DNA from 4 places in the Streptococcus hongkongensis genome. Region 3 is predicted to be linked to each of the others. Evidence: predicted binding sites of a transcription regulator. Region 3 holds the regulator's gene; each other region holds the start of a gene.
What was found. Region 3 encodes Rex, which represses fermentation and respiration genes when NADH is low (regulators of the CRP and FNR family bind a similar motif). Its sites were predicted from a motif close to TTGTGAANTANTTCACAA; they were not measured.
Positions count from the first base shown of each region.

Region 1: a site for Rex is predicted at 1,165-1,182, ahead of ACVRZD_RS03275 (formate/nitrite transporter family protein). Genes of this name have one in related genera too.
Region 2: a site for Rex is predicted at 1,855-1,872, ahead of ACVRZD_RS07635 (class II fructose-bisphosphate aldolase). Genes of this name have one in related genera too.
Region 4: a site for Rex is predicted at 1,132-1,149, ahead of trhO (oxygen-dependent tRNA uridine(34) hydroxylase TrhO). Genes of this name have one in related genera too.

Region 1 covers NZ_JBRUGD010000004.1:34,269-37,448, reverse strand. The annotation lists gene ACVRZD_RS03285 (transcription repressor NadR) at 1-480, shown strand, start outside; gene ACVRZD_RS03280 (hypothetical protein) at 548-1,084, shown strand; gene ACVRZD_RS03275 (formate/nitrite transporter family protein) at 1,195-1,965, shown strand; gene pbp2b (penicillin-binding protein PBP2B) at 2,054-3,180, shown strand, end outside.
Region 2 covers NZ_JBRUGD010000011.1:13,811-16,990, reverse strand. The annotation lists gene ACVRZD_RS07640 (GntR family transcriptional regulator) at 1-719, shown strand, start outside; gene ACVRZD_RS07635 (class II fructose-bisphosphate aldolase) at 865-1,746, opposite strand; tRNA gene ACVRZD_RS07630 (tRNA-Leu) at 1,927-2,012, opposite strand; gene ACVRZD_RS07625 (alpha/beta hydrolase) at 2,069-2,992, opposite strand; gene lrgB (antiholin-like protein LrgB) at 3,052-3,180, opposite strand, start outside.
Region 3 covers NZ_JBRUGD010000001.1:23,425-26,604, forward strand. The annotation lists gene ACVRZD_RS00100 (AI-2E family transporter) at 1-225, shown strand, start outside; gene radC (RadC family protein) at 278-958, shown strand; gene ACVRZD_RS00110 (gamma-glutamyl-gamma-aminobutyrate hydrolase family protein) at 961-1,656, opposite strand; gene ACVRZD_RS00115 (redox-sensing transcriptional repressor Rex) at 1,665-2,309, opposite strand; gene ACVRZD_RS00120 (DUF4649 family protein) at 2,480-2,689, opposite strand; gene ACVRZD_RS00125 (DUF1831 domain-containing protein) at 2,692-3,039, opposite strand; gene ACVRZD_RS00130 (cysteine desulfurase family protein) at 3,041-3,180, opposite strand, start outside.
Region 4 covers NZ_JBRUGD010000003.1:88,119-91,298, forward strand. The annotation lists gene glgP (glycogen/starch/alpha-glucan family phosphorylase) at 1-704, shown strand, start outside; gene ACVRZD_RS02690 (hypothetical protein) at 745-1,050, opposite strand; gene trhO (oxygen-dependent tRNA uridine(34) hydroxylase TrhO) at 1,221-2,207, shown strand; gene ACVRZD_RS02700 (cation efflux transmembrane domain-containing protein) at 2,285-3,088, shown strand; gene ACVRZD_RS02705 (TDT family transporter) at 3,103-3,180, shown strand, end outside.

The sequences.
Region 1 (3,180 bases), on a different contig from region 3:
GAAAATAGTGAAAAGACTTTGTCTGCATCTTATCTTGCGGAAGAACTTGGTGTAAGCAGACAAATTATTGTAGGAGATATTGCAATATTAAGAGCTTCAAAGCATGATATCTTATCAACACCAAGAGGCTATATTTTCAATCAATTTTTGCTTACGAATGATTTTAAGGGTAGAATTGTTTGCCAACATAGCAACAAAGAAACTCAAGAAGAATTAGAAATCATTATAGCAAATGGTGGATCCATTTTGACGGTTGAAATAGAACACCCTATTTATGGTATGATAGTTGCATCTTTAAATATAAAGACTAAAGAAGATATCAGTGACTTTATGACTAAGATTACTAATGCTCAAGCTGAGTTATTATCTTCATTAACAAATGGTTTACATAGTCACCTCATTTCATCCCCAGATAAGGAAAGTTTTGATAAGATAAAAAAAGAATTAGCAAAAAGGAATATTTTATATCAAAACAACTAAAAACAATTACAAGTGTCTTGACACTTGTAATTGTTTTGGCTTATAATATTAGTCAGAAGGAGTATTTATGACTAATAAAACAACACAAACTATTGCATATTCATCTATTCTAGTTGCTTTTGGAATTTTAATTCCTATGATAATGCCGATAAAAATTATTATTGGCCCATCATCTTATACCCTTGCTAGCCATGTTCCTCTTTTCTTAGCAACTTTCATTTCATTACCGGTTGCAATATTTGTTTGCTTGGGTACAACTTTAGGCTTCTTTCTAGCTGGATTTCCGTTTATTATTGTTTTAAGAGCCTTTTCTCATATTGTGTTTACAATAATAGCAGCGCTTTATCTAAAGAAAAACGCAACTAAACTTCAGTCGCCTTTAAAAGATCTGCCGTTTGCTATAACGATTAATATTATTCATGGATTGGCCGAATTTCTAGTTGTTTTGCTATTTATTAATGGACAAGCGAGTGATTTGGCTTATGTTTGGTCAATTTTTTTATTGGTTGGTTTAGGAACTTTTATTCATGGTTTGGTTGACTTTTACCTTGCTTTGACACTTTGGGATACTCTAGTGAAAAAAATGGGATTCAAATTGATTTAAGAAATATTTTAAATAATGTAAGCATTCTTACTGGAAGGGCTTGCATTTTTTTTATTTTACTGGTATATTAGTTAATGCATTTGTGAGTTTTGTAACAATAGGAGATAAATATGAAAAGTCCTGAAATGATTTTGGAATCAACAATTGAAATAGGTTACCATAAAATTGAAAAAAACTTTCTAGCAAAGGCTATTTTAGGTTTTATTGGGGGAGCGATGATTAGCTTAGGCTACCTTCTTTATGTTCGAATTGCAGCAAGTGGTCTTGAAGTATTTGGTAGTTTTTCGAGTATATTAGGAGCTAGTGCCTTTCCTATTGGCTTAATTATCATACTAATGGCTGGTGGTGAACTAATTACTGGAAATATGATGGCAGTATCAGCAGCTTATTTTGCTAAAAAAGTATCCTTTCAAGAATTACTTAAAAACTGGTTGGTCATTACCTTGTTCAACCTTGTTGGCGCCTTTTTTGTTGCTTATGTATTTGGTCATTTTTTAGGCTTAACATCCACAGGAATTTTTAAAAAGGAAGTTATCGAAGTGGCCCATGCAAAAATAGCAGCGAGTCCGCTTCAGGCCTTTGTTTCAGGGATCGGCTGTAACTGGTTTGTAGGTTTAGCATTATGGCTAAATTATGCAGCAAAAGATGCCAGTGGTAAAATTTTAGGTATTTGGTTTCCTGTAATGACATTTGTTGCATTAGGCTTTCAGCATAGTGTTGCCAATGCATTTATTATCCCGGCAGCAATTTTTGAAAATGGGGCAAGTTGGCTAGATTTTATCAAAAATTTCATCTTTGTTTACCTTGGGAATATCATTGGCGGAGCCGTTTTTGTTAGCTTGTTTTATTATCTTGCATTCAATCACCCAAAAGAAGATTGATAACAATGTCTTAAAAATTTTTTGACCGAGATTTTATTCTCGGCCTTATTTTTTATGTTAAAATAATAAGGATAGTGAATTGGAGGATTTGGTCATCAAAAATAAATTTGAATCGATAAAATTTGTAAAGAAAACAGCTAGTATAACTAATCGAATCCATATCCTTTTTTTGATAATTGTGTTACTTTTTATTGCTTTAATTCTTCGTTTAGCAAATATGCAAATACAAGACAAAGCCTTTTATGATGCGAAATTAAAGTCTTCTACCGTCTATACAATCAAATCATCAAATCCCAGAGGAAAGATATTTGATAGTGATGGTAAGATATTAGTTTCAAATGACATTAAGGATGTCGTAACATTTACACGAAGTCCTAAGTTAAGTGCAAATAAGATGAAACAATTAGTCAAAGAATTATCTGCATATGTTAGGTATCCAGAAAGGACAGTTTCGCATCGAGCAAAAATTGATTATTATTTGGCTGATCCATCAAACTATGCAAAAGTTGTTGCAAAAATGCCTAAAAATAAGAAATTTGATAATTATGGAAATAACTTAAAGGAAAGTCAAGTCTATAAAAATGCTGTTGCCATGCTAAATGATAAAAAACTTGATTATTCAGTGAATGATTTAAAAGAAATCGCTATTTTTAATCAAATGAATAGTATTGCAACGTTTGATACAATCACGCTTAAAACAGAAGAATTAAGTGAAGAAGAAATTGCTTATCTCGTTGCCAATAAGGCAAAGTTACCTGGTATAACTGTTAGTACGGATTGGAATCGGAAAGTTGAAGAGGCAAGTTTAAGTTCGATTATTGGGCAAGTTTCTAGTCGTGAGGCTGGACTACCGCAAGAAGAAGCGACAAAGTATATTAAAAAAGGTTATTCATTGAATGATCGCGTCGGAACGTCATATTTAGAAAAAGCTTATGAGACTGTTTTACAAGGTCAGCATGGCATTAGACAAATTCGAACAACTAAATCAGGCAAAATTATTTCCAATCAGATCAAACGTCAAGGTAAGGCGGGGAAAAATATTAAATTATCAATTTCCACAGATTTTCAAAAAGATGTTGATAATATCGTGAAAAAATATTTAGAAGCTGAAATAAATTCTGGATCTGGTAAGTACTCAGAAGGGGCTTATGCAGTAGCAATTAATCCCAAAACAGGCTCAGTACTTGCAATGACAGGCTTAGTTCATGACCCTGA
Region 2 (3,180 bases), on a different contig from region 3:
ACAGCAAATTAAAAAAGCTGAAGCATGTACAAGTTTACAATAAAATCTTTAAAATGATACAAAACGGAACTTATCCCCCAGGTACGCAACTACCCTCTGAGCCTGAATTTGCTGAGCAGCTAAATGTTAGTCGTGCAACGCTTCGTAAGTCATTAGCTCTTTTGCAAGAAGACCATCTCGTCATCAACAAACGCGGAAAAGGGAACTTTATTCGAGAAATTCCAGATAATATGTCTAAAACCGGTTACGAAATTAGACAACACCCTGTCAAGACTTGTCTAACTGTGGAAATTAAAGAAGTCGAATTAGAATTCCGAGTTGAAGTTCCAGCAGATGCAATAGTTGCCTCACTTAAACAAGCGACCCCAGTCGTCGTTATTGCTGATCGCTGGTATCACACAGAAGATGGCCCCAAAGCCTATTCATTATCGTTTGTTCCAATTGAGGTCATTTCAAACCTGGGTATTTCATTGCATAATTCTGAACAACTTGAAGACTTTCTTGAAAACCGTATTTATCAAGAAGACATTGCTGATCACTCACAAAGCCTTTTCGATTACACTCGGGCAGGCAATTTTTCAGCTACTAAATATATTCTATCTGAAGACGAACAGTTCATTTTGATTCAAGAAAATATTTTTAAACAGGATAAGTTATTAGTTTGTAACAAACATTATTTGCCTATTAGTCAGTTTGAACTATTTGTTAATTCACACTAAACCTAGGCATTTAGTTAAGTTATCACTATAACAGTTTTACCTCTTCTTATACTATCTCATATTATCTCAACTACTAGGGCCTAGTTGAGATAACGAAAAAGCCTATCCTTTCGGATAGACTTTTTTGTATTATTGTTTGATTTAATTATGCTTTGTTTGCAGAACCAAATACATCGATACGTTCTTCAACAGCACCTTGAACGGCTTTCATACCTGGAGCCAAGAATTTACGTGGGTCAAATAATTTTTTAGCATCGTATTCAGCTTCATTTGCTTCGTAGTTACGAGCAAATTCACGAGTAGCTTCAGTAAATGCAATCTGACTTTCAGTGTTAACGTTGATTTTAGCAACACCAAGTTTGATAGCTGCACGAATTTGATCATCAGGAATACCTGATCCACCGTGTAATACGATTGGGAATCCTGGTACAGCTGCTGCTAATTTTTCTAAGTGGTCAAGAGCAAGACCTTCCCAGTTTTCTGGGTATGGACCGTGGATGTTACCGATTCCAGCTGCAAGGAAATCAATTCCAGTTTCAACCATAGCGATAGCATCTTCGATTGGTGCAAGTTCACCTTTACCGATGATACCATCTTCTTCACCACCGATAGTACCAACTTCAGCTTCAACAGAAACACCTTTAGCATGTGCTAATGCAACAACTTCTTTAGTTTTAGCAAGGTTTTCTTCAACTGGAAGGTGAGAACCGTCAAACATGATTGAAGAGTAACCAACTTCGATACATTCTAAAGCATCTTCATAGTGACCATGGTCAAGGTGAATAGCTACAGGTACAGTAATTCCCATTGATTCTACAAGGTTAGAAATAAGTGATTGACATACTTTGTAACCACCCATGTATTTCGCAGCACCCATTGATGTTTGGATAAGAACTGGAGCTTTTTTAGCTTCTGCTGCACGCAAGATAGCTTGAGTCCATTCTAAGTTGTTTGTGTTAAATCCACCAACAGCGTAGCCGTTTTCACGAGCTGCTTGTACAAATTTTTCTGCTGAAACGATTGCCATTTGTTAGGCCTCCTCTTATTTTTCGGGTTTTTTACCCGTTTACAAAGTTAATTTTAGCACAAATATCAAAAAATTTCTACTAGTTAACCAATGTAAAGCGTTTTCTTTATGTTATGTTTTTCACATTTAGGAGATCTTATCTGTAAATAAAAAATGAGAACCCTCAGGCTCTCATTATCATGCGGAAAGAGGGACTTGAACCCTCACGACCTAAAGCGGTCACAGGATCCTTAGTCCTGCGCGTCTGCCAATTCCGCCATTCCCGCTACTCATTAGCAACATCAATAATTATATCAACTATGAGTTTATGTGTCAACAGTCTTTACTCATTTTCTTTCAAAAAATTGCTGACCTTTTCTTTATATTTGACCATATCTGTTTCATAGGCTCGAGCATGCTTAGCTCCTTTGATAATTAAGAGATCTTTAGGTCCCTTTGTAGCCTTATAGAGATCATAAACCATACGTGTTGGAACAAAATCATCTTTTGACCCATGAATAAAAAGAATTGGTAATTTGTTTTTCTGTAATTGTTTAACAGCACTAGCTTCTCCATAAGTGAAGCCTGCTCTCAATTTAGATAAAGCTGAAACTTCATAAAGCAGTGGAAAGGCTGGTAAACCGTACATTTCTTTAGCTTGAAATTTCAATTCTTCCCAAACACTAGAATAACCACAATCCTCAATAATCTGATGAATTTGTGATGGTAATGGGTCTCCACTCGCCATCATCACTGTCGCAGCGCCCATTGATAAGCCAAATAAAGTTATTTGACTCTCTTGATTTTCCTTTATAAGGCTCTCAGACCAAGCAATAACATTTTTACGGTCATTCCAACCATAACCAATCAACTCCCCTTGGCTTTCTCCATGAGATTCATTATCTGGAACTAAGACATTATAACCTAAATCATGAAATAGCATAGCATAAGGCTTCATATTTTCTTTATTTGTTGTAAACCCATGAACTACAATAACCGTTTTATTTGTCTTCTTTGCTGCTGGCAAATAAAAGGCAACTTGTTTTTTCCCTCGATTAGTCATCCAACGTTTTTTGACGTTTAACTGATCAAAAGCTTTCTCGGAATGATGCAATGGATTAGCACTAGATCTTGGTCTATTGTTAATAAATGTTTTTTCTTCTCGGACTTGTGCAACATGGAAAAAATAAAAACTAGCTGCAACGGAAATTAGGAATGCAAATATAATTAATACTGCAAAATACTTTGATAATCTAATTAATTTCATAGTCATTAGTTTACACTAAAAACACAAAAAAAGAAAGATTTATTTCTTTCTTTTTAGTTTTAGAGAAGGACTGAACTTAGCAGTGGAATAACCACTGAAACAATAACACCAACAATAACTAGGGCTATTGATCCCATTGATTCTTCAACTTGACCAAAATCTTTAGCTGCCGAAACACCAAGTGAGTG
Region 3 (3,180 bases):
TTAGTAGTTTTACAACAATTTGAAGGGAATTTAATCTATCCTCGTGTCGTTGGTAGTTCAATTAAATTACCAGGCATGTGGGTTTTGATGGCTATTACCGTTGGAGCTGCCTTAAATGGAATTATTGGGATGATTGTTGCAGTTCCTTTAGTAGCAACCTTCTATCAGATTATTCGAGATAACGTTGAGAAAAAACAAGCGATTCAAAAAAAACAAGTTTCTTAAAGAAAGAAACTTGTTTTTTTTCGAATAGTTCTGTTAGAAGGAGTAATTGAAAATGTACAATATCAAGATAGATGAAGAATCATTAATGCCACGAGAACGCCTCATTAGCTTGGGAGCTGAAATGTTAAGTAATCAAGAGTTGCTTGCAATCATTCTAAGAACGGGAAGTAAGGACAAACCTGTTCTAGAATTATCTGCCTATATATTAAAAGGTTTAGAGCAATTGTCAGATTTTAAAAAATTATCCTTACAGGAGCTACAACAAATAGCTGGTATTGGAAAAGTAAAGTCAGTCGAGATCAAAGCAATGATTGAGTTGTCAAAACGGATTTTAGCAAGTGATGACAAACAAGAAGGTCAACTACTATCCACTTATCAAGTTGCACAAAGAATGATTAAACTACTTGGTGAAAAGAAGCAAGAACATTTGTTAGCCATTTATTTAGATACTCAAAACAGAATTATTGAAGAAAAAACAATTTTTATTGGAAGTGTTAGGCGCTCAATTGCAGAGCCTAGAGAAATATTACACTACGCTTGTAAAAATATGGCAACTAGCCTAATTATTGTTCATAATCATCCATCAGGTCTTGCAAATCCAAGTGATAATGATATTCATTTTACTAAAAAAATAAAACAATCATGTGATCAAATAGGCATAAATTGCTTAGATCACATCATCGTTGGAAAGAAAGATTATTATAGCTTTAGAGAAAAATCTGAAATATTTTAGTGTCAATAGGTATTAATAAAATAATCAAAAAGTTGAAAATCAGCATTTGAAATGTGTTGAAGTAGTTCAGGGTGCCATTGCACGCCAATAAATTGAAAAGTTGGATCGTTTGAAACGACTGCTTCAATTGTGTTATCACGAGGATCCCGCGAGATCACTTCCAAACCATTTCCTAACTCTTTAATACTTTGATGATGGAAGGAATTTATTGAGGCTTTTTCACCGTAAATTGAAAATAAGAAAGAGTCCTTATTTGTGATAATGTCATGATGATAAGAATCTGAAGGCATTTTTTGCCAGTGATTGGGAATGTTTTGATTTAATGTTCCGCCTAGGATAACATTCATTAATTGAAGACCTCGACAAATGCCTAAAATGGGTTTTCCTTGTCTCCTTGCCTCATTAATAATGGCAATTTCATACACATCTCTTTCAAGAAAGAAATCGTCATCAAAGGCTTCCTTTGATTGGTTGTAAAATTTAGGATCAACATTTTGTCCGCCAATTAATATAATTTTATCAACAAGTGACACATGTTGTTTAGCAGTCTCTTCATTTCCAATAGGAAGGAGAATGGGGGTGGCATTTGCTTTCATAACAGCATCAGAAAAACCTGCAAGGGCATAGGTCCAAGGCAGGTCATCTAAAGCTATATTTAGTCGTTGATTGGCTGAAATGCCAACTAGAGGCTTAGTCATGCTAACTCCTATAATGTGTTATTTTGGTTCATGAAATAAAGAAGTGTTTGTAATTCACTTGTTAAATCAACATATTGAACGATGACATCTTTAGGTACTTGCAAATGAACAGGTGAGAAGCTTAAAATTCCTTTAATTCCTGCAGTAATCAGTTGATCAGCAACCTCTTGTGCATGATCACTTTGAACAGTTAAGATAGCAGTTTCAATATCGGTTGCTTTGACATGTTCTTTAATAGTTGAGATGCCATAGATAGGGATACCATCAGAAGTTTTAGTTCCAACAATTGGATTATCATCAGTGTCAAATCCCATTGCAATTTGCATTTTATTGCGATCGTGGAAACGGTAATGAAGTAATGCGCGTCCAATGTTACCAACACCTACAATTAAAACATTAGTAGTAGAATGGTCATTTAGTAAATCTGCAAAAAAGTTCATTAATTTAGTCACATCGTAACCAAATCCACGGCGACCTAGTTCACCAAAATAAGAAAAGTCACGGCGAACAGTTGCTGAATCGATCCCCATTGCATCAGCAATTTGTTTAGAACTTGCTTTTTCAACTTGGTCAGCATGAAATCTTTTAAAAATACGATAGTAGAGTGATAAGCGCTTTGCAGTCGCTTTTGGAATTGATTTGTCAATAACCACGGTAGTAGCTCCTTTGAAATAATTTACTGTATTAATCTTATTCTATTGTAACAAATACTTTGTGAAAAATGCAACATTAAAGCTACTATTATTGAAAAAATTAGAAAATTCATCTAAAATTGCACAAAAAAACCACTAATGATGTCCTAATCATTAGTGATTCAGAAATGTTAGCTCTGCAAATGTAGAAGGTAAAAATAAAGATCGCCATAAGTTCCTTTGTAGTCCAAAGCTTTTCCATCAACTGTAACAGATTGAACGGGGTGATAATCTGGTGTTGAAATATCACAGGAAACTTGAGCTCTTTCAAATTCCTTGAAATCTGAAAATCGGACAGTTTTACATTGTTTGCTCTCATTTAAAAAACTTACTTCAATCATTTTTAATTAGCTGTTTTTATGAAAATATCGCGTTCAACTAGACTATCCATTAAAAAGTAAAATTTATCTTGAATAATCTTATGGTCCGCGGATTTAAAAATATTAACTAAACGGAGACCAGATTGGTCCGTAATTGTTAATTTAAAGGCATTCAAATCTTTATTAATCGTAATTTTTAAAGGAAAACCATTGCCTGAATTTGGAACTTCCTCTAAGAGTCTTGTTAATTCATAGTGACCAAGTTTAGTCTCGCTAAATGTTGTATCACGTAATGTGTATTTTTTTACTTTAGGACTAATTGTATATGTATATTTACAGTTTTTTAAAGTGATTTCTTTTTCAAAAGCCATATTAATCTCCTATGATATGAATGATTTCTTTTACAAATTGATTAACTTCTTCAATAGTATTTTGATCAGAAAAGCTAATTCGCAGTGATTCAGATAATTGCTGCGCATTTTTACCATAGTAACTTTCTAATACATGACTTG
Region 4 (3,180 bases), on a different contig from region 3:
AACGTAAAATCACTGTTATCTTTGGTGGTAAAGCTGCGCCAGCTTATGTTATTGCTCAAGATATTATTCATTTAATTTTATGTCTGTCAGAATTAATTAATAATGATCCAGAAGTTAGTCCATACTTAAATGTTCATTTGGTTGAAAACTATAATGTGACAGTTGCTGAACATTTAATTCCAGCAACAGATATTTCAGAACAAATTTCTTTAGCTTCAAAAGAAGCTTCTGGAACTGGAAATATGAAATTTATGCTAAATGGTGCATTAACATTAGGAACAATGGATGGCGCTAATGTAGAAATTGCTGAATTAGCTGGCATGGAAAACATCTATACCTTTGGTAAAGATTCTGATACAATTATCAATCTATATGCTGATGGTGGATATGTTTCAAAAGCATACTATGATGCTCATCCACAAATTAAAGAAGCAGTAAACTTCATTATTAGTCCAGAAATGATGGTACTTGGTAATGCAGAAAGATTAGCTCGTCTTTACAAAGAATTAGTTGTTAAAGACTGGTTTATGACCTTAATTGATTTAGTAGAGTATATTGAAGTCAAAGAAAAAATGCTTAATGATTATGAAAATCAAGAACTTTGGATGACCAAAGTTGTGCATAACATTGCTAAGGCAGGCTTCTTCTCATCTGATAGAACAATTGAACAATACAATGTTGATATTTGGCATTCAGAAAATTAAAAAAAAAGCAACTAAGAAATTTTCTTAGTTGCTTTTCATATCAATGAATTAATAATTTGCGAATAATAATATCCTGATCGGTATAATTAGTTTGTAATATTGTAATAATCTCATCGTATAACTTTGCAATTTCGTGACGTTTTTTTGGCTGTTCATTGCCAATATAATGAAATTGGCACTCAATTGTAAGAAATAATTCATGGAATAAGGTATTAACGCGTTCCAATTTTGCTAAAAGATCCTGATCATTTTTAATAAAATCAGGAATTTCATTGTCTTGATCTAATTGGGCATCCTCAACTGTTAATGGGTAAGTCCCATATTCTAAACATAATTCATAAGTCATGAAAATCTCCTTTTTTGAAATGATATCTTCTCATTTTGTCATATATTGGAATTAAAGTCAAAATATTAGATGTTGATAAAATTGTGACATCATACACAAGCTAAAGTTTTGCATGCCTACATTATTTTTAGCTATAATAGACTATAAGTTTTTTTATTATAGGAGATATTATGTCTGAAAAAATTAGAGTATTACTCTATTATAAATATGTTGCTATTGAAGATGCCCAAGAATATGCTGCAAAACACCTTGAGTTTTGTAAATCAATTGGTCTAAAAGGACGTATTTTGATAGCTGATGAAGGTATCAACGGAACTGTTTCAGGGGATTATGAAACCACTCAAAAATACATGGACTGGGTTCATGCAGATGACCGTTTTTCTGATTTGTGGTTCAAAGAAGATGAAGAAGATGCCCAAGCCTTCAAAAAAATGTTTGTTCGTTACAAGAAAGAAATCGTTCATCTTGGTTTAGAAGATGATAACTTTGATAGCGATATTAATCCTTTGGAAACGACAGGTGAATACTTGTCACCAAGTCAGTTCAAAGAGGCTTTGCTTGATGATAACACAGTTGTGTTAGATACGCGTAATGATTATGAGTATGATTTAGGACATTTCCGCGGAGCCATTCGCCCAGACATTCGTAATTTCCGTGAACTACCACAATGGGTTCGCGACAATAAAGAGAAATTCATGGAAAAACGCGTTGTTGTTTACTGTACTGGCGGCGTTCGTTGTGAGAAATTCTCGGGTTGGATGGTCCGTGAAGGATTTAAAGACGTTGGGCAATTACATGGTGGGATTGCTACTTACGGTAAAGATCCTGAGGTTCAAGGGGAATTGTGGGACGGTGCCATGTATGTCTTTGATGAACGGATTGCAGTGCCAATCAATCATGTCAATCCGACCATCATCGCAAAAGACTACTTTGATGGGCAACCTTGTGAGCGTTACGTGAATTGTGCTAATCCATTTTGTAATGAACAAATTTTTGCCAGTGAAGCAAATGAAGCCAAATATGTTCGTGGTTGTTCACCAGAATGTCGTGCACATGAAAAGAATCGTTATGTTGCTGAAAACCAGCTTAGCCGTGAAGAATGGGCTAGTCGCTTAGAAGCAATCGGTGAGACATTACCAGTAATGGAAACAGTTTAAAAAATTCGGGAAACCGAATTTTTTTATTTTGCTGTGGTATAATAGAATTAATTTGTACAATTAGTAGAGGAGTAGGAATGACCTATTTAAAAACGATTTTTCAGATTAATAAAATGGATTGTCCCAGCGATGAACAATTCGTTAGAATGGCATTATCTGATTTCTCAGCAATTACTGATATTTCAGTTAATTTAGAGAAAAGACTGGTGGAGGTGACGCATCAGGAAAAACCAGAACACCTTCTACAAGCTATTAACAAACTCCATTTGGACGCACAGATTATCAATAGTCAAAAAATAGAAGAGCCTCTGAATCTTGAAGCAAAACAAGTGATACAACGCTTTATTCTCTGGCAAGTCCTGATAATCAATCTGACATTCTTCCTAATTGAAGAGTTAGCAGGTTATTTTTTCAATTCACTTGCTCTCTCAGCTGATGGCTTAGATATGTTAGCTGATAGTTTAGTCTATTCCTTAGCATTGATGGCTGTAGCCAAATCAGTATCTCGGAAGAAACAAGTTTCTGCTATTGCAGGCTATCTACAACTTATGTTAGCTCTAATGGGTTTTGGCCAAGTGATTTATCGAGTAATTAATCACCAGTATTTACCAAATGGGATGGGGATGATGACTATAGCAATAATGGCATTGGTAGCAAATATCCTTTCATTGTACTTAATCTCCAAAGCAGATCATCAAGAAGTTCACATGAAAGCTACACAACTGTTTACATCAAATGATATCTTGATTAATGTAGGGGTTATTGTTTCTAGTGTTTTAATTGGCATTTTCCATTCGCCTATTCCGGATTTAATAATTGGTACTCTTATTTATAGTATTGTGATAAAAAGTGCCTACTCCATTATTCAGTTATCAAAATAAGGAGAAAGGTAAAAATGAAGAATTTAAAAAAACCACCACTTTTAATGGCAGGTTTAGTATTAGGAATGCTTGCCCTAGGGAACCTTTTGGGG